Regions from separate parts of the Streptomyces sp. NPDC127595 genome, predicted to be linked through region 1. Evidence: riboswitches for the same ligand, from Rfam matches in the RefSeq annotation. Region 1 holds a riboswitch; each other region holds the start of a gene.

Region 1 (7,581 bases):
GCACCACCCGGGAGAACAGGTCACGCCCCAGTTCGTCGGTGCCGAACCAGTGCGTACCGCTCGGCCCCTGGAAGTTCTCCGACGGCACTCCCTGCAAGGGGTCCTGCGAGGTGAACAGCCCCGGCCAGAACGCGGCAAGGACCACGAACACCACCGCGAGGACCGACGCCAGCAGGCCCGGTCGCAGCAGGAAGAACCGGGTCACCCGCCTGGGTTCGAACCCGCCCACCGGACCCGGATCGATGCCCGGCTCGACGGGTCGTGCCAGGCCGAGTGCGGCGCCGGCGGCGGCATCCTCGACAAGGGTCTCGCTCATGCGGGCCGCACCTTCCTGTTCGAGGCCACCACGATCCGCGGGTCCAGCAGCGGATAGACGAGATCGACGAGCAGATTCGCCACCACGAAGATCAGGGCTCCGAACACCACCACCCCCTGGACCAGCGGGATGTCCTGGGCCGTCACAGCGGCGGCCGTCACCCGGCCCAGGCCGTCGCGGGAGAACACCGTCTCGACGACCACCGAACCGGCGACGAGTTGCCCGGCCAGCAGCCCGACGATCGTCAACGCCGGCAGTGAGGCGTTGCGCAGCGCATGCCGCAGGTGAATGCGCAGCCGGCCGGCACCCTTGGCCCGCGCGGTCTCCACATAGGCCTGGTCGAGCGCCGTCAGCAGGCTCTTGGCCAGCACCTGCGCGACCAGGGCGCCGGTCGGGATCGCGAGAGTCACCGCGGGCAGCACCAGCCCCGGCAGCCCGTCGTTGCCGAACGCGGGGAACCACCGCGCCCGGAAGGAGAACAGCTCCACGAGCACCAGCCCGACCCAGAAGGTCGGCACCGACACCCCCAGCGGCGGCAACGACAGCAACAGCTGTCGCAGCCACCGCTGCGTGGTGTAGGTCGCCAGCATCGCCAGTCCGCCGCCCATGACCACGGCGAGCAGCAGCGCCGCTCCGGTCAACTGCAGCGTCTGCGGCAGCGCGTCGGCCAGGGTCGAGGTGACCGGCCGGCCGGTGGAGACCGAGTCCCCGAAGTCACCGCGCACCGCGTTGCCGAGATAGTCGGCGTACTGCACCAGCACCGGTTTGTCGAAGCCGTACTCGTGCCGGAGCGCGGCGATCTGCGCCGGATCGATCTGGCCCGAGTCCGCTCCGGCACCGGCCATCGCCGAGACCGGATCACCGGGCAGATAGTTCAGTACGAAGAACGACACCGTGTACGCCGCCCACAGCACCCCGAGCGCCTGTGCAAGGCGCTTGATCACATAGCGACGCATTCCCTGCGCACCTCCTGCTGCCGGCGCCCGGATCGGACGCTCCGTCGCGCATCCACCGGTTGCTAGCCGATCCAGGTGTCGTGGAGCTGGATCCGGCTGGAGGCATCGAACTTGAGGTCGTGCACCTTCTTCGACACCCCCAGTTGGGTCTGCAGCTCCACCACGGGGATGACGTAGGCGTTCCGCACGATCAACTGCTGCGCCTGGTCGACCAGTTCCTTTCGCTTGGCCGCGTCGGCGGTTGACGCCTGCTGGGTCAGCGCCGAGTCCAGCGGGCCCGTCGGCAGGTGGTAGAGGTTCGCCAGCTCGGTGGAGTACTGAGTGCGCAGGATGTCCGGGTCGGCGCGGGTCAGGTTGCCCCACGACGCGTCGAAGTCGCCGGACTGCAGCACGGTGGCGAACTGGGCGGTCTGCGTCTCGTTGAGGACCACGTCGACACCGACGGCCTTGAGCTGCTGCTGGATCAGCTCCAGCGCAGGCTGGTTCGTGGCCGCGTTGGCGAACCACCTGACATTCAGGCGCAGCTTGGTGCCGTCCTTCGCCCGGATACCGTCACTGCCGGTTTTCCAGCCGGCCGAGTCCAGCAGGGATTTCGCCTTCGTAGCGTCGAAGGCCAGGTCCGAGCCCTGGTCCGCGTAGTCCGGTGTGGTGTAAGCAAGGATGCTGGTCGCCGGTCGGGTGCCGGTCGGGTACACGGTGTCGACGATCTGCTGGCGGTCGATGGCGAAAAGGAGCGCCTGACGCACCTTCACGTCCTTCAGCAGCGGACGCGAGTTGTTGAGCGCCAGGTTGAACACCGCACCGGGATTGGCCCGCCGTTGCAGGTTCACCTGGCCGCCTGCGAGCGCTGCCTCGTTGGCCTTGCCGACGCTGCTGATCGCGTCCACCTGACCGGACTGCAGGCTCCCGGTGCGCACCCCCGCCTCGGGCACGACCTTGAACACCAGCTTGTCCAGGTACGCCTCGCCCTGCTTTGCCCACAGCGACGAACCCCAGGCGTACTTGCTGCGTTTGGTCAAGTTGATCGACTGGTTCTGGACGTAACTCTGCAGCACGAACGGTCCGGATCCGACCACACCCTTGCTGCACTTCTCCTGCGGGCTCTGCTTCGCACTCGCCGACGACTCGATACCCAGCGAGTGCGTTGACGTGGCCTGGAGGAACTGCGCGTTCGGCTGCTGGAACTTGACCCGCACCGTGAGCGGGTCGACCACGGTGGTGCTGTCCACGCCGCTCAAGTACCCCTGGGCCAGCGTCCCCAGGGCGCCGAGCTTCGGCACCGCGTCGAAGTTGTCCTTCACCACCTGCGCGGTCAGCGGTGTTCCGTCGCTGAAGGTGACACCCGACCGCAGGTGGAAGGTGAACGTGGTCGCGTCGGAGCTGATGTCCCAGCTCTTCGCCAGCCACGGCACGATTTTGCCGGTCTTGGGATCCTGGTCGGTCAGGGAGTCCACGATCTGGCGCAGGGAGTAGATGGTGTCGTTGCTGGCCACCTGCTGCGGATCCACGCAACCCACGTCGGAGCCCACCGCGAAGGTCAGTGTGCCACCCGACTTGGCCGGGCCGCTGTCGCTCGTCGAGCTGTCGCTGTCGCTCGACGTGCAGGCACTCAGCAGGAGGCTGCTTGTCACAAGTGCGGCGAGTGCCGCCCACCGGGTGGGTCGGGAATCCGGATGCGATCTCACGGAACGGGTTCTCCTACTCCAAAGTCACCACGCACGTGCCTGTGGAGACGATGGCGATGCGTGGCGGGAATGTTCGGAAGGTGCCAAGGGGGAAAGTGCCGACGAAGGCGTGACGGCACCGCGGACTCCGACAGCGTTGTGAGAGCCCGCAGGGAGCCGCCCACGGCGTCAAAGCCGTCGGCGAGCGTCACTCAGGAGGGCGGGAGGCAGGATCGCACTCAGCCGTGACACAGACAGCTGGTGAAGAGCTGCAGGTCGATGTGGCGTCGGCGGGAGAATCCGGAGAACACGGCAGCGGCCGCGATCGAGGCGTTCAGATCACTGCTGTACGGCACGCTGGTCCTCCCGATCTCAGGCCCGGTCAAGGGGCCACGCGCTTGCGGGGTCGATGACCCCGCCGGGCTTTCACCTGGAGCACCCCACCGCGGTGGAGGGTTGCCGATCAACGAGCCAGGGCTTGACGCTGACACTCAATGCCGCTTGGAACGCTAACCAGCGTCGCCATGATCCGTCAATGGGGACAGAGGAGTTGGACCACGTACGGCACGGCGGACCGAGCTGCGCATGGCTCGGGAACGCCCGGCCGAACTCTCCTGGTCAGGTGCCGGTCGGCGTCCGAGGAGCCCCCGCTCAAGAAGTCGTCGGCTCTGTCTGTTTCTTCATTCCAGATGGCCTTCGTAGATCTTTGCTGAAACCTGAGTAAGGTTTCGCCCAAATATGTGGCTTTATCCCTGATGTGGTCACATCCTGAACGTGGGAGATAAATGTGTACCTAGCAACTAGTCGGGGTGAGTTCCCGACTCTTGGCGCTTGGAGGGAAAGGCATGCAATGGAGCAGCCTGCAGAACAGCCATGGCCGGCTGTCCCGACTGGAACGTTCTCGGGACGCTCAGCCTGTCACCCCGACCTTGCCGGTCCGGGGCGGCGGAGGAGCCGAACCCGTGGATGACCGGCGTGTGGACCTGGCAGCCGCGCACGCGGCGCCGGAGTTGCTGGCGATTCGAGACCGGCTCCTTGTCGCCCTGGCGTTCTCGTCAGGAGTCTTCGAAGCAATCTGCTTTCTCTCCTTCGGGAAGGTCTTCACGGCGTTCCAGACCGGGAACCTGGTATTTCTCGGCCTTGGTGTAGCCGGTACGCGGCCGCCCGCCGGCCCGGACCCCGTTCGCGTGGTGATTTCCCTTGCCGCGTTCGCCGTGGGGGCCGCGCTGGCAACACGGATCCTGACCGCGTTCAACGGCGACGAGGAGAAGGAGGACTCCGAGATCTTCGAAGCCTGGCCGCGCCGTGTCTCCATCGCGCTCTGCGTCGCGACGGTGGCGCAGGTCGGATTCCTCATCGTGTGGATGGCGACATCTCCGTCCAGCCTTGTGTCCAACATTCTGGTCGCCCTCAATGCCTTTGCGATGGGCCTGCAGATGAATGCCGTTCGGTCGCTCCATGTGCCGGGCATTTCCACCACGGCGGCCACGGCCACCTTCATCAGCTGGGTTTCCGGTATCACCACCTGGACTCTCAAGCCCGCCGCCGCACGTCGCCTGACCGGGGTCCTGGTCGGCATGGTGGCCGGCGCTTTCGTCGGAGACTGGATGCTCAGCCACGCGCACACCTACGCGCCGCTGGTGCCAGTGGTCGTGATCGCAGTCGTCATCGCGATCGCCTCCGTGACGCTGAAGCAGAAACCCGCGCTGAGTCAGAAGCCTTCGCGATAGAGCGCGGGGGAGCGGTTGGAGCGCCGACGAGCGGGATCCCGGCCTCGGGCCGGTACGGCCCACATGACGGTCGTACCGGCTCGTCCATTCAGCGGCCCCGCGTCCCATGACGAGCAGGTGCCGCCGCCCTTGGACGGCGGCACCCGCTCATCGCGGCTTCGCCGAGACCCTTGGCCTCTTGTCCCCGTGGGCCCCCTGCTCCCTCCGCAACGACAGCCGCGGCGTCACGGAGACCCGTGGCTCATGGGCTCGCCGGCAACGACCTGCCATACCGCACAATGGTGCGATGATCGACGGTACTTCGCGGACGACAACTCAACCGCCTCCCCGGCTGATCAAGGACGACGAGTTGGCCGGACACTCCGTGGTGGCCAACAACGCCATGAACCGCGAACGGGTTCTGTCCGGCGTCAACAGCTACACCCGCGAACTCGGCTTCTCTCCCACGGAGTTCCTGAACGAGAGCGACCACGGCTCCGCCCCGTCCTGGCTGGACCTGTGCAGCGGAGAGGGGCTTGCCCTCCGTGAGGCAGCCACGCTGCTCCCGCAAGCCGCGTTGGCCGGCGTGGACTTGGTAGGCCCGCTGTCGCGCGCCGCGCTGCCCGACGGCCTCGAACTCATCACCGCGGACCTCGGCCGATGGTCCCCAGCGCGCCGCTACGACCTGGTCACCTGCGTCCACGGACTGCACTACATCGGCGACCGGCTCGCCCTGCTGGAGCGGGCCGCCGCCTGGCTCACCGAAACGGGTCTGCTCGTCGCCCACCTCGACCCCTCGACGCTGCGGCGACCCGACGGCGGTGACGCCTCCCGACCGGTCCTGGCCGCATTGCGCGCCGCCGGCTTCCACTACTCGGCCCGTCACCACCGCCTCAGCCTGCGAGGCGGCCGCCGCATCACCCTGCCCTTCACCTACCTCGGCGCCGACCCGTACGCGGGCCCCAACTACACCGGCCAGCCGGCCGTCGCGTCGTACTACCGCCCCCGTTCGCAGAGCCCTCGTCCGGAGACGACGGGAGGCCCTTGCCAGGGGCTGGACAAGTGACGAGGAAGGCAGCGATGACTTTCCAGCGGCGCGGCAGTCTCCATTGCCGTAACCCTTGGCGCGATTGCCGCTTGATTGCCGTGTGAGGAAGAGGAGCGAGTCCCGTGCGCATAGTGGTCAGTGAATTCATGAGCTTGGACGGAGTCGTGCAGGCACCGGGTGGTCCGGACGAGGACACCGAGGGCGGCTTCGCTCACGGCGGTTGGACTCACCCGTTCTTCGATCCGGAGGTGGTGGGCGGTGCCTTCGCCGACGCACTGACCAAGGCCGACGCGCTGCTGTTCGGGCGCCGCACCTGGCAGTCGATGGCCGCGGCGTGGCCCGAGCGAGGCGGCGACCCGTTCGCCGACCGAATGAACGCCATCTCGAAGTACGTCGTTTCCCGAACGCTGAGCGACGACGATCTGACGTGGAACAACACCGGGCGCATCCCCGGCGACGAGGCCGTCGCCCACATCCGCAAGCTCCGCGAGACGGACAGCGGCGACCTGTTGGTCATGGGGAGCCCCACGCTCGTGCGCACTCTTCTGCACGAGGGCCTGGTCGACGAACTCCGGCTCATGATCATGCCGGTGATCCTCGGCGGCGGTAAGTCGATCTTCCCCGGCGACGGTGCGCTGCGCACGCTCGAACTGGTCTCGACCGTCACCAGCGGCGCGGGCGTGAACGTGTGCACCTACCGGCCGGTCGAAAAGGGGTAGGCCGGGCGGAGCCAGGCGGGCACCGATGGATGAAGCGCGCGCGGACGCCCTCGCTGTGCCGGGGGCCGCTTCAGTGCTTGCCGAAGTACATGAGTTCCCACAGCGCCGGCGCGCTCACGCTGTCGACGGCCTCGCCGTGTGCGAGGCGCTCGACGGTGACTTCGCCGGTGAAGCGCAGGTACCCGCCGTTGAATCCGGCGAGTCTCGCCAGGATCCGCTTCGCCCCCTTGAGGGATTCGATCATGCGGCCCTGGACAATGGTCTTCTCGCGGCGGAAGGTGACCCGGAACCCGTCGCCGCCCTCGGGGGTGGCGTCGTAGTCGAACACCAGAGTGTTGGCGACCGGCTTCCCGGTGACCGGGTCGGGGTGTTCGTCGGACTTGGTGAAGCGGACCAGACTGGCGCGGTCGGCAAGGATCTCGCCGTTCTTGGCGAGCATGAAGATGGGGATCTCGGCGGAGCCGTACTTCTTCGCGGCGGTGATGTACGAGGCGATCACGGTGTAGTCGCCTGCCTCGGCGCGCGCCCAGTACCAGTGGTGCATGAGGCGGGCCATCTCGGCGTCGCCCCAGTTGTGGTCGTGATACCCGGTGCCCGTACGGGTCTCGGTCGTGCCGTCGACGGTGAGGGTGGCCTCGACCCGCCCCTGGGGGACGGAGGGCAGCCAGGCGAAGTACTTCTGCTTGTCCGCGCCGAACGTGACGTGCCCGGTCTCCGGCCGCCAGGAGGGGACCTGTCCGGTCAGGGTGATGTCCGCGACGAAGCCGTCGATGTCCGCGTGGATGCGGTAGGTGTGCAGGTCACCGCTGATGCGGTTGGCGCCGATGCGGACGTCGCACCGGTCGGTGGCGAAGTCGTGGTCGTGCGGATACTCCGGTGAGGTCCGTTCGATGTGTGTGCCGTCCGGCCGGTCGAACTCGATGGTGACCACCGGCGCGGGCGGCTGGTTGACGCCCTTGCCGACCCTGAAGTCCTTGGCCATGAAGTTGATCACCAGGGTGGATCCGTCGTCGAGAACGCAGTCGAAGTACCACCACTCGAAGGTTCCGGGGCCGCCGGGGCTCGAGCGGAAACCGTCCTCCCAGGGTGCGATCTCGCCCTTGGCGATCCCCAGACGCTCGTAGTCGGCCGGCCGGTCCGCCATGCGGCAATCCTCGGTGCGGGACATC
Region 2 (7,581 bases), on a different contig from region 1:
TGTTCATCCACGGCGGCTGGCTCCACCTCCTGGGCAACATGCTTTTTTTCTACGTCTTCGGGGTGATGACCGAGGAACGGATGGGCCGCGTCGAGTTCGCCCTCTTCTATCTGGGCTGCGGCTGTCTCGCCCTGCTGGGCTACGCGATCGCCAACGCGGAGTCCCAGCAGACCCTGGTCGGCGCCTCCGGGGCGATCTCCGCGGTGCTCGGCGCGTTCCTTTTCCTGTTCCCCAAGGCCCGGGTGACCAGTCTTTTCCCGTTCCTCTTCTTCCTGCCGCTGCGCTTCCCGGCCTGGGTGGTACTGCCCTTCTGGGTGACCCTGCAGTGGCTGGCGGCGGGCCGCGCCGCCGCCGGCCCCGGGGTCGCCTATCTGGCCCACCTGGTGGGCTTCTCCCTCGGCTTCGGCTACGCGTGGGTGCGTTTCGGCCGGACGACTAGAGTGAAAGCCCCAGCCGCGGCCCCCGAGGGAGAAAACCAGCCGTGATCACCGCGATCGTGCTCATCAAGACCAGCGTGGACCGGATCCCCGAGATCGCGGAGTCGATCGCCGCCCTCGACAGCGTCAGCGAGGTCTTCTCGGTCACCGGTACGTACGACCTGATCGCGATGGTCCGCGTGAAGGCCCACGACGACCTGGCGGACGTCATCCCGGGCAAGATCAGCAAGATCCCGGGCGTCGAGGGCACCGACACCCACGTCGCGTTCCGCACGTACTCCCAGCACGACCTGGAGGCGGCGTTCGCGATCGGGCTGGACGGCTGAGAGACGGTCCCGGTCAGCCGCTGATGTCCACGGCGGCGATTCCGGCTCCCGAGGGAACGTAGAGCCGCTTGCCGCTGAGCACGGGGCTGTGCTGGTCCTCGCCGGTGGAGTCGCCGAGGGCCTCGCTCCACACCGGCTTGCCGTCCATGCCCAGGGCACACAGGACGAGCCCGCTTCGCACATAGATGCGATCCCCGGTCGCCACGGGGCTCGGCAGCCAGTCGCCGCCTATCTCGTACGTCCATGCCGTGCTGCCGTCGACCGCCCTGATGGCGTCGATGGTGCCCTGCCCCGTGGTGATCGCGAGCGACCGGTTCCCGGCGACCATCGGTCCGCTGTTCTCCGCCCGGGCATCCCACAGCAGTTCACCGTCGAGGCTGAACGCGTGCCGGTTCGCGCCTCCGTCCGACACCGCGACGAGGGTGTCGCCGACCAGGGCGGGCGGGCCGACGTCTCCGCCCGTCGAGACCTCCCAGAGCCTGCTGCCGTCCTCGGCGTCCAGGGCCACCAGGGCGTCGCCGAAGGTGCCCGCGTAGATCACACCGCCCGCCACGAGCGGCGTTCCGGTCGGACCGGCAGGGGTCGACGCACTCCACAGCACGGTGCCGTCGGCCGCGTAGCAGCGGAACCCTCCTTCATCGGTGCCGCCGGTGGCGACCAGCACGCCGCGGCCTGCGAGAACCGGCGGGTCGTAGCCGTTGTCGCCGACGTCCTTCGTCCACCGGAGCTTGCCCGACGCGTCCACCGCGCACAGCCGGCGTCGCGCCCTCTCCTGGTCCCAGACGACACAGAAGATCCCGTCCGAGGTGACGACGGACGTCGACACCTCCTCGCCGAGCGCGAGCTCCCAGCGCCGGCCGCCCGCACGGGACAGGGCGTGCAGCTTGCCGTTCGCGTCCCCGAGGTAGACGACCTCGCCGTCCGGCGACACCGCGACGCAGGGTCCGTACAGACCGCCGAGCCCGGCGGCGTCGTACTGCCAGGCGAGAGCGGCGGGAGTCTCCGCACCCACTGCGGTTGCGGTCGCGGTGGGCTTTGAGGTTCCGGCCCCCCGCGTTCCACTCCCCCGCTGCCACACCCACCACCCGGCTCCCCCGGTGGCGGCGACCACCGCGCCGCCCGCCGCAGCCGTCAGCAACCCGCGCCGCGAAGGCCGTTCGGGTGCCGGTGAGCTGTCCGGCGCCGAAACGCCCGTGACCGTCGCCGGGGCGATGTACTCGACGCGGCTCTCGCCCTCGCCCGACTCGCGCTCCGGAAGCCACCGTTCGTCGCCCGCGACCGTCGCCGGTGCGGAGGTGAGCCACCCCGGCCGCAGAGCCGCCCGCAGGGAGGCCGCCGAGTGTCCGGCGGCCTCGACCACTTCCTCGGGGGTGGGCCGGGCCCCGGGCTCCTCCCGCAGACAGGCCTCTACGAGCGGGAGCACGCGCGCCGGAACTCCGGAGAGATCGAAGTCCCGGGTTACGATGCGCAGCAGGATGACCGAGTCCTGGCCCTCCCCGAAGGGCTCGCGGCCGCTCGACGCGTAGGCGAGCACAGCGCCCAGCGCGAAGACGTCACTCGGCGGCCCGACCTCGGAACCGTTGCGTATCTGCTCGGGCGAGACGTATCCGACCGAGCCGACCATGGTGCCGGTGCGGGTCATCGCCGTCGCCTCCAGCGCCCGTACGATCCCGAAGTCGATGACCCGCGGACCGTCCGGCGCCAGCAGGATGTTGGACGGCTTGAGGTCACGGTGCACCATGCCCTTGGCGTGGATCGCGGCGAGGGCCTCGCCCAGTGCGGCCGCGAAGGTGAGCACCGCGTCCTCGTCCAGCGGCCCGCCGTCGAGCACCGCGTCGCGCAGGTTCGGCCCCTCGACGAACTCCGTTGCCATCCAAGGCCGTTCGCCCTCGGGGTCGGCGTCGACCACGCGCGCGGTGTACGTCCCCGTACCGCCGACGGTCTGCGCGGCCCGCACCTCCTGGCGGAACCGGGCGCGGAAAGTACGGTCCTCCGCGTGCTCGGCCCGCACCACCTTCACGGCCAGCCGGAGCCCGGCCCGCGACTCGGCGAGATAGACCTCGCCCATGCCGCCCGCACCGAGCCGCCCGAGCACCTCGTACGGACCGATCCGCCGTGGATCCGTCTCCCGCAGCGCCTGCACTCCCCGTGACTCCCCTGTTCGCCGTACGGCCGCCGAAGGGAGCGTATACGCCGTGCTCCTGTCAGGCGATCACACGGCGGGAACGCAACGCCCGTCCTGTGTGCGGTAGTTCCACTTCGCGCCGTCCCGGACGAGCTCCTTGACGGCGCGCACGAAACGCTCGACGTGCTCGTCCGGGGTGCCCGCGCCGAAGCTGACACGGATGGCGTTGAGGGACTTCTCGCCGGGCGCGGCCTCGGGAGCGCCGCACTCGCCCTGGGTCTCCGGGTCGCTGCCGAGCAGGGTCCTGACCAGCGGGTGGGCACAGAACAGACCGTCGCGCACCCCGATGCCGTACTCGGCGGACAGCGCGGCCGCGAAGTGCGAGCTGTTCCAGCCCTCCACGACGAAGGAGATGACGCCGACGCGCGGGGCGTCGTCGCCGAAGAGCGAGAGGACCCTGACCTCGGGCACCTCGGCGAGACCCGCGCGGACCGTGTCGATCAGCCGCTGCTCACGGGCGACGAGGGTGTCGAAGCCCGCCTCGGTGAGCGCCTTGCAGGCGGAGGCGATCGAGTAGACGCCGATCACGTTCGGCGAACCGGCCTCGTGCCGGGCGGCGCTCTCGTGCCACTCCACGTCCACGCCGCCGTCCGTACGCCGCGACACCTTGCGGCTGGCCCCACCGCCCGCCAGGTACGGCTCGGCCTCGCGCAGCCAGTCGGAGCGGCCGGCGAGGACACCGGAGCCGAAGGGGGCGTACAGCTTGTGCCCGGAGAAGGCGACCCAGTCGACGTCGAGGTCGCGCACCGACACCGGGTGGTGCGGGGCGAGCTGCGCGGCGTCGAGGACGATGCGAGCACCGTGCGCGTGCGCGGCCGCGGCCAGCTCACGCACCGGCCACAGCTCACCGGTGACGTTCGAGGCGCCCGTGACACAGACGAGGGCCGGGCCCTGGGGGTCGCGGTCACCGAGCGCGCGCTCCAGGGTCGCGACGGCCTCCCCCGGCGTACGCGGGGCGTTCAGGTACGTCACCCGCGCGTCCCGCCAGGGCAGCAGCGAGGCGTGGTGCTCGGTCTCGAAGACGAAGACCTGGCAGTCGGCCGGCAGGGCGGCGGCGAGCAGGTTGAGCGAGTCGGTGGTCGACCGGGTGAAGACGACCTGGTCGTCGTCACGGCAGTCCAGGAACTCGGCGACGGTGGTGCGGGAGTTCTCGAAGAGGTCGGTGGAGAGCTGGGACAGGTACCCGGCGCCACGGTGCACGCTGCCGTAGTACGGGGCGTACGCGGCCACGTCGTCCCACACGCGCTGGAGGGCCGGAGCGCTGGCGGCGTAGTCGAGGGCGGCGTACGTGACCTCGCCACCGGTGACGAGCGGGACGGTGACATCCCGGCCCAGAACGGGCAGCTGGGTACAAACAGCCTGGTCGGCGGCAACGGTGGAGACAGACATGGCGAACTCCTGTGAGACTCAGGGAAATCACCGCGCGAGCCGGTCCATGGAGGTGGCGCTCAGCGCGGCAAAGGGTGAAAGGGACAGGCGGAAGAGGGGCTCTGCGCCCTATCGCATTCGCTTGCTCACAGAAGGCTCCCTCGAATGACCAGGACCCCTGGGCCTTTACCACTCAGAAGAGGGAGGGGTCCGCGCTTGCCGCAGACCTCGCTGCCTACGGCCTGGTCTTCACCCGGGGCACCCCGCCACGGACGGAGGGTTGCCGGACAGTCGGCCGGGGCCTCATGACTGTCACTCATGACCTGCCGAAAAAACTAACCGAACTGATCGCGACGGCGCAACCCGTGTCCGGATCCCGGAACGCGAAACGGGCCGGAACACGAAAGAGGCCGGACGGAAGGCGGAAAGGGCCGGACCACTTCGGCCCAGCCCTATCGAGCCGGCCCGGCCCCCCTTCGAACCGCCTCGCAGGCTACGCGTTGGTCGCCGCCACCCACCGCTCCAGCGTCCGCTTCGCCGCCCCCGAGTCGACGGCCTCCGCCGCCTCCGCCATCCCCGCGCGGATCTGCTCCGCGAGCGACCCGTCACCCGGCGACAGAGCCACCAGCGCCGCCGCCGAGTTCAGCAGTACGGCGTCCCGCACCGGCCCCGTCTCTCCGTCGAGGAGCCGCCGGGCCACGTCGGCGTTGTACGTGGAGTCCGCGCCCCGCAATGCCTCGATCGGGACCAGGTCGATACCGACGTCCCTCGGGTCGAAGGTCTCCTCGGTGACCTTTCCGTCCCGTACGACCCACACCCGGGACGTGGAGGTGATGGTCAGCTCATCGAGCCCGTCGTCGCCGCGGAAGACCAGCGAGGAGTTGCCGCGCTCGGCGAAGACTCCCGCCACGATGGGCGCCATGCGGGGGTCCGCGACACCGACCGCCTGCGCCTTCACCCGTGCCGGGTTCGTCAGCGGGCCGAGCGCGTTGAAGACCGTACGGATGCCCAACTGCCCACGTGCGGCGCCCACATGACGTAGCGCCGGGTGGAACTTCACCGCGAAGCAGAAGGTGATGCCGGCCTCCTCGGCCACCTCGGCCACCCGCTTGGTCGTCAGCTGCAGATTGACCCCGAGCTTCTCCAGGACGTCGGACGCGCCGGAGGCCGAGGAAGCGGCCCGGTTGCCGTGCTTGACGACCTTCGCGCCCGTCCCGGCGATGACGATCGCCGACATGGTGGAGATGTTGACGGTCTTGGCCCCGTCGCCGCCCGTACCGACGATGTCGACGGTCTTCCCCGGCACCTCGATCACATTGGCGTGCTCGTACATCATCCGTACCAGCCCGGTGATCTCCTCGACGGTCTCTCCCTTGGCCCGCAGCGCCACCGCGAACCCGGCGATCTGCGCGTCGGTCGCCTCACCGCGCATCATCAGGTTCATCGCCCAGGCGGTGTCGTCCGCACTCAGGTCACGGCCGTCGAGCAGACCGTTCAGCAACCTGGGCCAGGAACGGTCCGCCGCGGTGTCGCCTCCAGCGGGGTTCACAGCGCTCATGGTCGCTCCTGGGGTTCTCAGAGAGGTACGCGGGTGGGCTCGCCCCCATACGCAGGGGGCGAGTCCACCCTATCCAGCCCTGGAGACGGCAAAGAGCCCCGTCCATGCAATGGACGGGGCTCCAGCCGTGGCGATCAGCGAGGATCGTAGGGGTGATCAGTGGTGGCCGTGGCCGCTCGTGATCTCCTTGTACTCCTCGACGGTGGGCTTGGGGATCTGGTTGTCCTCCCCGTAGTAGCCCTTGCTGAGCTTGGCACGCAGCTTCTGCGAGCCCTTCACCTTGCGCTCGACACCGTTCTCGTCGACCGGCGCGCCGATCTCGGCAGGCTGGTACTGCTCGTGCGCGGTGAGCGTGTGCAGAGCCTCCTGGCTGAGCGGCTCGTGGATCTCGACGAACTCACCGTGCGGCAGGCGCTTGATGATGCCCGACTCGCGGCCGTGCAGCACCTTGTCCCGGTCCCGGCGCTGAAGGCCGAGGCAGATCCGCTTGGTGGCGATGAACGCGAGGACCGGCGCCACGAAGAAGGCGATGCGCACGAACCAGGTGATCGAGTTGATCGACAGGTGGAAGTGCGTGGCCCACAGGTCGTTTCCACCACCGATCAGCAGGACCATGTACCAGGTGATCCACGCGACACCGAAGGCCGTACGGGTCGGGACGTTGCGCGGGCGGTCCAGGATGTGGTGCTCGCGCTTGTCGCCGGTGACCCAGGACTCGATGAACGGATAGACCGCGATCGCGACCAGGACCATCGGGAAGATCATCAGCGGGATGAACACACCCAGGACGAGCGTGTGACCCCAGAGGTTGATCTCCCAGCCCGGCATGAACCGGATCAGGCCCTCGGAGAAGCCCATGTACCAGTCGGGCTGGGCGCCGGTCGACACCTGGTCCGGGCGGTAGGGGCCCATGGTCCAGATCGGGTTGATCGAGGCGAGGCCCGCGATGGCCGTGATGACACCGAAGACCAGGAAGAAGAAGCCTCCGGCCTTGGCCGTGTAGACCGGAAGGAGCGGCATGCCGACGACGTTGTCGTTCGTCTTTCCGGGGCCCGCGAACTGCGTGTGCTTGTGGTAGAAGACCAGGATCAGGTGGCCGACCACCAGGCCGAGCATGATGCCCGGCAGCAGCAGGACGTGGATCGAGTAGAAGCGGGCCACGAAGTCGCCGCCCGGGAACTCGCCGCCGAAGAGGAAGAACGAGAGGTACGTGCCCACGATCGGCACGGACAGGACCGCGCCCTCCATGAAGCGGACACCGGTGCCGGAGAGCAGGTCGTCCGGGAGCGAGTAGCCGGTGAAGCCGGTGAACATGCCCAGGACGAACAGCAGGAAACCGAAGATCCAGTTGACCTCACGGGGCTTGCGGAACGCACCCGTGAAGAACACGCGCATCATGTGCACGAACATGCCGGCGAGGAAGATCAGCGCCGCCCAGTGGTGGATCTGCCGGATCAGCAGACCACCGCGCACATCGAAGGAGATGTGCATGGTCGAGTTGAACGCCTCGGACATCAGCTGGCCCTGCAGCGGGACGTAGCTGCCGTGGTACTCCACCTCGTTCATCGACGGGTGGAAGAACAGCGTCAGATACACACCCGTGAGGATGATGATGATGAAGCTGTAGAGGCAGACCTCGCCCAGCATGAAGGACCAGTGGTCCGGGAAGATCTTGCGCATGTTGGCCTTGGCCAGGCCATAGATGCC
Region 3 (7,581 bases), on a different contig from region 1:
CGGGGTCTGGGGCGGAGCCCCAGGGGCAGGGGACGGGCAAGGGCGGAGGGGGCGAAAAAAACACCCCCCACCCCCCGCGCGGATAGGGTCCCCGTATGGCCAGCCACGCGGACCCCCTGCCGACGCCCACCACCCCCGCCGGCCGCGCCGGTCTCGACGCGATTCTCGCCCGGCCGGGCCACGCGGTGATCGGGCTCGACTTCGACGGGACGCTCGCGCCGATCGTCGCGGACCCGGAGCAGGCCCGCGCCCACCCGGACGCGGTCCCCGCACTGGCGACCCTCGCCCCGAAGGTCGCCTCGGTGGCGGTCGTGACCGGCCGCCCGGCCGCCGTCGCGGTAGAGCACGGCGGCTTCGCGGGCGTGCCGGGACTGGAGCACCTGGTCGTGCTCGGGCACTACGGCGCGGAGCGCTGGGACGCCCGGACCGGCACGGTCAGCGCACCGCCCCCGCACCCCGGCGTCGCCGCCGTCCGCGCCGAGCTGCCCGGCTTCCTCGACACGGCCGGCGCCTGGAAGGGCACCTGGACCGAGGAGAAGGGCCGGGCGGTCGCCGTACACACCCGGCGCGCGGCGGACCCGCAGGCGGCGTTCGAGGCCCTGCGCGAGCCCCTCACCGAGCTGGCGGGCCGGCACGGCCTGATCGTCGAGCCGGGGCGCATGGTCCTGGAGCTGCGCCCGCCGGGGATGGACAAGGGCGTCGCCCTGCTCGCACATGTGCGGGAGACCGGCGCGGAGGCCGTCCTCTACGCCGGTGACGACCTCGGTGACCTCCCGGCCTTCGCCGCCGTCGACAAACTCCGCGCCGACGGCATCCCGGGCCTCCTGGTGTGCAGCGGCAGCGCGGAGGTCGCGGAACTGGCGGAGCGGGCCGACCTGGTGGTGGACGGCCCGGCAGGCGTCGTACAGCTGCTGAGGTCACTGGCGCAGAGGCTCACGGAGTAGCTCCGCCTGGCTGCGGCGCCGTCAGGGGCGCGGGGAACTGCGCGACCAGCCACAGCGGCCCGCAGCCACAGCGGCCCCGCAGCTACAGCGGCCCCGCAGCTACAGCGGCCCCGCAGCTACAGCGGCCCCTCAGCCCCAGCGGCCCTCAGCCCCAGCGGCCCTCAGCCCCAGCGGCCCTCAGCCACAGCGGCCCCGCAGCCAAGGGACAACCCCTCAGCCAAGGGACAACCCTTCAGCCAAACGACAACCCCTCAGCCCTCCAACTCCCGCAGCTGCTCAAGGAACCACTGCGCCGGAGGCAGCGCCGTGGCCGCCGCGGCGAGTCGCTTGGTGCGCTCGGCCCGTTCACCGGCGCCCATCGACAAGGCCTCGTGCAGCGCCCGCGCCGTGCCGACCACGTCGTACGGGTTCACCACGATCGCGTCCTCGCCCAGCTCCTCGTACGCCCCCGCCTCCCGGGACAGCACCAGCGCGCACCCCTCGTCGGAGACGACCGGCACCTCCTTGGCGACGAGGTTCATGCCGTCCCGGATCGGGTTGACGAGGGCCACGTCGGCGAGGCGGTACGCGGCGAGGGAGCGGGCGAAGTCGTCCTTGACGTGGAGCACGACCGGGGTCCAAGTAGGCGTGCCGTACGTGGAGTTGATGTCGTCGGCGACCCGCTGCACCTCGGCCGTGTAGTCGCGGTACACCGCGAGGTCCTGGCGGGAGGGGTAGGCGAAGGCGACGTGCACGACCCGCTCGCGCCAGGACGGCTGGTCCTCCAGGAGCTGCCGGTAGGCCAGCAGTCCGCGCACGATGTTCTTCGACAGCTCGGTGCGGTCGACCCGCACGATCGCCTTCCGGCCCGCGCCGATCTGCTCACGCAGGGTGGCCATACGGTCGGCGACATCCGCCTCGTGCGAGCGCTTGCGCAGGAAGTCCGCGTCCGCGCCGAGCCCGTGCACACCGACACGGGTGTCACCGAGGCCGCCGACCAGCTCCTCGGCGCACGCGGTGAACGCGGACGCCCAGCGGTGGGTGAGGAAGCCGAGCCGGTCCGCGCCGAGCATGCCGCGCAGCACCTGCTCGGCGATGTCGTCGGGGAGCATGCGGAAGTAGTCGACCGGCGCCCACGGCGTGTGCGAGAAGTGCCCGATCCGCAGGTCGGGGCGGAGCTCCCGCAGCATGCCGGGGACCAGGGTCAGGTGGTAGTCCTGTACGACCACCACGGCGCCCTCGGCCGCCTCGTCCGCCAGCGCCTGCGCGAACGCCCTGTTGTAGGCCTCGTACGACGCCCACTGGCGCCGGAATTCGCTGTCGAAGACCGGCTCCAGCGGCGTCTGGTACAGCATGTGGTGGACGAACCACAGCACGGAGTTCGCGATGCCGTTGTAGGCGTCCGCGTGCACCTCGGCGTCGATGTCCAGCATCCGTACGCCGTCCTCGCCGACCCCGCGCCGTACCGCCTCGCGGTCCCCGTCGCCGAGCGCCGAGCACACCCACAGGGCGCCCGCGTCCGGGCCGATCGCCGACAGGCCCGAGACCAGGCCGCCGCCGCCGCGCCTGGCCCGGAGCTCGCCGTCCTCGCGCACGTCGTAGGAGACCGGGCCGCGGTTGGACGCGACGAGGATCCGGTGGGAGCCCTGCGGGGATGCCATGGAAGCAGCAGTCGAAGCCGTGGAAGCCATACGCGTCAATCTAGCCCGGCCCGGAAACGCTCAAACGTACGGACGGGGTACTGCGCAGACGTATACAGCCGCCGGATTACGCCGCTTTGCGCTGCTGATACTCCGAGATTTCCGCCATCGGAGGGCGCTCCTCCGTATCGACGGAGTACGTACGCGGCTCGAAACCGGACTCGCCCCGTTCGAACTGGGTGATGGCCGGCCGGATGAGGTGGCCGCGGGCGAGCCGGAGCTGTGCGGTGCGGTAGATCGCGGCGGACATCCGGCCCAGCGCCTGGCCGTCCTGGTGCCGGTGCTTGCGGACCCCGACGTCGACCTGGGCGAGCGCGTCCAGGCCCACCAGGTGCAGTGCGTCGACGAGCATGCCGAGCTCCACGCCGTATCCGACGGGGAACGGGAGCTGTTCGAGGAGGGTGCGGCGGGCCGCGTACTCACCGCCGAGCGGCTGGACGAAGCCGGCCAGCTGCGGCCAGTGCATGTTCAGCAGCGGGCGGGCCATCAGTTCGGTGACACGGCCACCCTGCCCGGCCGCGGTTCTGCCGGAGGTGGGCTCACCCGGCAGGTTCAGCGGGCGGTCGTACATCGCCTTGACCAGGTCCACGCCCGGATCGGTAAGCAGCGGTCCCACGATCCCCAGGACGAAGTCCGACGAGAACTCCTTGAGGTCCGCGTCGATGAAACAGACGATGTCACCGCTCGTCACGAGGAGTGACCGCCACAGGACCTCGCCCTTGCCGGGCACGGCCGGGATGCGGGGAAGTATGTCGTCCCGGTGAACTACTCGGGCGCCGGCGGCGGCGGCGACCTCGGAGGTGCGGTCCGTCGAGCCCGAGTCGATGACGACGATCTCGTCGACGAGAGGCGCTTTGCGGGTCATGAGGTCGCGGCGGATGATGGAGACGATCTCACCGACCGTGGCTTCCTCGTTGAGCGCGGGCAGGACCACGCTCACCGTGGCGTTGGTGGATCGCTTGGCGGCTATGAGCTTCTTGAGCGGCCGGTCGGTAACGGACCAGGAGCGCGTGCTCAGCCAGCGCTCGACGTCTTCAAGCACGTGCGGCTCTCCCTTGCGTTCATTGGGATGCGTGTGCCCGTCGCCGCGGCAGCGGTTGGTGTGTCGCTGGCATCTCGCGGTTCGGACGGCTCTCTCCACCATCCAGGCCTTCGGTTACAGTCTTGAACAACGCTGATGACCATCGCATGTCGGGGGTCGCTCGGCGCACAACTGAATACCGCTCATCCAGAGGGGCAGAGGGATACGGCCCGATGAAGCCCCGGCAACCCTCCAGCTGGTTCCTGTCACATCGACGTGGCGAGGCTCCCGGCTCGGGAAGGTGCCAAATCCGTCTCACGGCGAAGTGCGTCGTGAGGAAGATGAGGAGAAAGGGCCTCGCCTCCATGGCTGCGCAGACAGTTGCAAGCACCACTGCAAACACCACGAACACCGTGACCTCCACCGACGCCGGAAAGTCCACGGACTCCGGGCAGTCCGCCGAAGCCGCGAACACCGTCGATCTGGGCCCCGCCGCCGCGCTTTCCTGCCGCGAGTGCGGACACCGGGTGCCCCTCGGCCCGGTCTTCGCCTGCGAGGAGTGTTTCGGGCCGCTGGAGATCGCGTACGACTTCTCGGCCTACGAGACCGAGGACCTCCGCAAGCGCATCGAAGCGGGCCCCGCGAACATCTGGCGTTACGCGCCGCTCCTGCCGGTACCGGCGGACGTCGCCGAGAAGCCGAACATCAACCCCGGCTGGACCAAGCTCGTCAAGGCCGACAACCTGGCCCGCGCGCTGGGCGTCACCCCCGGCAAGCTCTTCGTCAAGGACGACTCCGGCAACCCGACGCACTCCTTCAAGGACCGCGTCGTCGCCCAGGCCATCGAGGCCGCCCGCGCCTTCGGCTTCACCACCCTCTCCTGCTCCTCCACCGGCAACCTCGCCGGCGCCGTGGGCGCCGCCGCGGCCCGCGCCGGCTTCCGCTCCTGCGTCTTCATCCCGCACGACCTGGAGCAGGGCAAGATCGTCATGGCCGCGGTGTACGGCGGCGAGCTCGTCGGTATCGAGGGCAACTACGACGACGTGAACCGTTTCTGCTCCGAGCTGATCGGCGACCCGGCCGGCGAGGGCTGGGGCTTCGTCAACGTCAATCTGCGGCCGTACTACGCGGAGGGCTCGAAGACCCTCGCGTACGAGATCTGCGAGCAGCTCGGCTGGCAGCTTCCCGACCAGCTGGTCGTGCCGATCGCCTCCGGCTCCCAGCTCACGAAGATCGACAAGGGGCTGCAGGAGCTGATCAAGCTCGGGCTCGTCGAGGACAAGCCGTACAAGATCTTCGGTGCCCAGGCCGAGGGCTGCTCGCCGGTGTCGGTGGCCTACAAGGCCGGCCACGACGTCGTACGGCCCCAGAAGCCGAACACCATCGCCAAGTCGCTCGCCATCGGCAACCCGGCCGACGGGCCGTACGTGCTCGACATCGCGCGGCGCACCGGCGGCGCGGTGGAGGACGTCAACGACGAGCAGATCGTCGACGCGATCAAGCTCCTCGCGCAGACGGAGGGCATCTTCGCCGAGACCGCGGGTGGCGTGACGGTGGGTGTGGCGAAGAAGCTGATCGAGAACGGTCTGCTGGATCCGACCCTCACCACCGTCGTCCTCAACACCGGCGACGGCCTCAAGACCCTGGACGCGGTGGCCTCGGACACCGGGCTCACCGCGACCATCCGCCCGAACCTGGACTCCTTCCGAGAGGCTGGCCTCGCGTCATGAGCGGTTGCGCTCCGCTGGGAGGCCGTATCAGCCGCGGGCCGGTGGGGGCTGGTCGCGCCCACCCGGCGGTAGCCGCAAATTCAACGCTGCCCCGCGCCCCCAAGCCCGTAACCCCGACCGGAGGTCAATCGTGAGCGTCAACGTCCGCATCCCCACCATCCTGCGCACCTACACCGGCGGCAAGGCCGAGGTGAGCGCCGAGGGCGGCACCCTCGGCGAGGTGATCGCCGACCTGGAGCAGAACCACACCGGCATCGCCGCGCGCGTCCTGGACGACCAGGGCAAGCTGCGCCGCTTCGTCAACGTGTACGTCAACGACGACGACGTCCGCTTCGAGCAGGGCCTGGAGACGGCGACGCCGGACGGCGCGGGCGTCTCGATCATCCCGGCCGTCGCCGGCGGCTGACCGTCATCCGCTGTCACTTACGGTGATTGCGATTACCTTGGGTAATGGCGGTCACCGAGAGTTCATTGAATTGCCCCCTCCGTGAGAGAAGCGGAGGGGGCAATTCTGTATGGTTGAGCGCGGTACAGTTGGGGAAGCTGCTTCGCTTTCGAGTTGGTTTCATGCCGGGCGCATATGAGTCCTTGCCCGCTGCGCGACAAGAAGTAGCCAAAGTGCCCCGTCTTTTTGAGCCGTTTATGGCATTTACGGGGCCCGACTTGCCCTGAATCTTTGTGAATTCTCCGCATATTCCCGATCGGTCGTGCTCAGAATTCTCGTCCGATTGACCTGTTGCAGAGGGCAGTTGGACAGATACATTCAGCCGCGGTCGACGCGTTCCGGCGCACACCCCCAATCCTTGGGGGGTGAGGTCTGACCCGGGCCCGCGAAGTGCGGTCCTGTGCAAGGGCCAGTAATAGGGGAGTTAGGCATGGCTCAGGGCACCGTCAAGTGGTTCAACGCGGAGAAGGGGTACGGCTTCATCGCGGTCGACGGTGGTGCGGATGTATTCGTCCACTACAGCGCGATTCAGATGGACGGCTACCGCACCCTTGAAGAGGGCCAGCGGGTCGAGTTCGAGATCTCGCAGGGCCAGAAGGGGCCGCAGGCGGACATGGTCCGGCTGGCGACCAGCTGAAGCACGCGCCGACTGATAGTTCTGTTCGACGTGACGAAGGGCTCGTATCCCCAGCAGGGGGTGCGGGCCCTTCGGTCTGCCCGACCGTCTGCCCGCGTGCCCCTCAGGCTGTCTTCGCGCCGTGCGCGCCCCCTGCTTCACCTGGGGATCTTCCGGAGCCGCTTGCACTCGGTAGGGGCGAGTGCTAATCATTGGCGTTAGCACTCTGAAGGTGAGAGTGACAACTATGGACCGGGTCAGTGAGGCCCGCAGGCCAGGTGGGGCAAGGAACCACAAGGCAGGCAGGCCGTCCGTCGCGGGCGCGGGCGCGGTCCGGAGCAATCCACCCCAGTCCGGGAGGACCACTTCACATGGCCAAGATCATCGCGTTCGACGAGGAGGCACGGCGCGGTCTCGAGCGCGGGATGAACCAGCTCGCCGACGCCGTCAAGGTCACCCTTGGCCCCAAGGGCCGCAACGTCGTCCTCGAGAAGAAGTGGGGCGCCCCCACGATCACCAACGATGGTGTTTCCATCGCCAAGGAGATCGAGCTCGAGGACCCGTACGAGAAGATCGGCGCTGAGCTGGTCAAGGAAGTCGCCAAGAAGACGGACGACGTCGCCGGCGACGGTACGACCACCGCGACCGTTCTGGCGCAGGCGCTGGTCCGCGAGGGCCTTCGCAACGTAGCCGCGGGTGCCAACCCGATGGCCCTCAAGCGTGGTATCGAGAAGGCCGTCGAGGCCGTCTCCGGTGCCCTGCTCGAGCAGGCCAAGGATGTCGAGACCAAGGAGCAGATCGCCTCCACGGCCTCCATCTCCGCCGCCGACACCCAGATCGGCGAGCTCATCGCCGAGGCGATGGACAAGGTCGGCAAGGAAGGCGTCATCACCGTCGAGGAGTCCCAGACCTTCGGTCTGGAGCTGGAGCTCACCGAGGGTATGCGCTTCGACAAGGGCTACATCTCGGCGTACTTCGCCACCGACATGGAGCGTATGGAGGCCGTCCTCGACGACCCCTACATCCTGATCGCCAACTCGAAGATCGCCAACGTCAAGGACCTGCTCCCGCTCCTGGAGAAGGTCATGCAGTCGGGCAAGCCGCTGCTGATCATCGCCGAGGACGTCGAGGGCGAGGCTCTGTCGA

The links. A riboswitch is a leader RNA that binds a small molecule or an ion and turns the genes downstream of it on or off. The one in region 1 is predicted to bind S-adenosylmethionine.
Region 2: linked by a shared signal. The riboswitch ahead of ACFVKT_RS33680 (aminotransferase class V-fold PLP-dependent enzyme) and the one ahead of ACFVKT_RS10280 (ABC transporter substrate-binding protein) in region 1 are both predicted to bind S-adenosylmethionine.
Region 3: linked by a shared signal. The riboswitch ahead of thrC (threonine synthase) and the one ahead of ACFVKT_RS10280 (ABC transporter substrate-binding protein) in region 1 are both predicted to bind S-adenosylmethionine.

What each region holds. Positions count from the first base shown of each region.
Region 1 covers NZ_JBHXWK010000002.1:830,546-838,126, forward strand. The annotation lists gene ACFVKT_RS10270 (ABC transporter permease) at 1-316, opposite strand, end outside; gene ACFVKT_RS10275 (ABC transporter permease) at 313-1,272, opposite strand; gene ACFVKT_RS10280 (ABC transporter substrate-binding protein) at 1,335-2,957, opposite strand; SAM riboswitch class IV at 3,326-3,435, opposite strand; gene ACFVKT_RS10285 (YoaK family protein) at 3,782-4,666, shown strand; gene ACFVKT_RS10290 (class I SAM-dependent methyltransferase) at 4,953-5,711, shown strand; gene ACFVKT_RS10295 (dihydrofolate reductase family protein) at 5,816-6,412, shown strand; gene ACFVKT_RS10300 (lipocalin-like domain-containing protein) at 6,483-7,556, opposite strand.
Region 2 covers NZ_JBHXWK010000013.1:202,651-210,231, forward strand. The annotation lists gene ACFVKT_RS33665 (rhomboid family intramembrane serine protease) at 1-485, shown strand, start outside; gene ACFVKT_RS33670 (Lrp/AsnC family transcriptional regulator) at 482-763, shown strand; gene ACFVKT_RS33675 (PQQ-binding-like beta-propeller repeat protein) at 777-2,906, opposite strand; gene ACFVKT_RS33680 (aminotransferase class V-fold PLP-dependent enzyme) at 2,976-4,337, opposite strand; SAM riboswitch class IV at 4,524-4,640, opposite strand; gene trpD (anthranilate phosphoribosyltransferase) at 4,810-5,874, opposite strand; gene ACFVKT_RS33690 (cytochrome bc complex cytochrome b subunit) at 6,031-7,581, opposite strand, start outside.
Region 3 covers NZ_JBHXWK010000006.1:408,115-415,695, reverse strand. The annotation lists gene otsB (trehalose-phosphatase) at 96-944, shown strand; gene ACFVKT_RS21775 (trehalose-6-phosphate synthase) at 1,196-2,584, opposite strand; gene ACFVKT_RS21770 (glucosyl-3-phosphoglycerate synthase) at 2,691-3,665, opposite strand; SAM riboswitch class I at 3,845-3,992, shown strand; gene thrC (threonine synthase) at 4,010-5,374, shown strand; gene ACFVKT_RS21760 (MoaD/ThiS family protein) at 5,505-5,780, shown strand; gene ACFVKT_RS21755 (cold-shock protein) at 6,250-6,456, shown strand; gene groL (chaperonin GroEL) at 6,807-7,581, shown strand, end outside.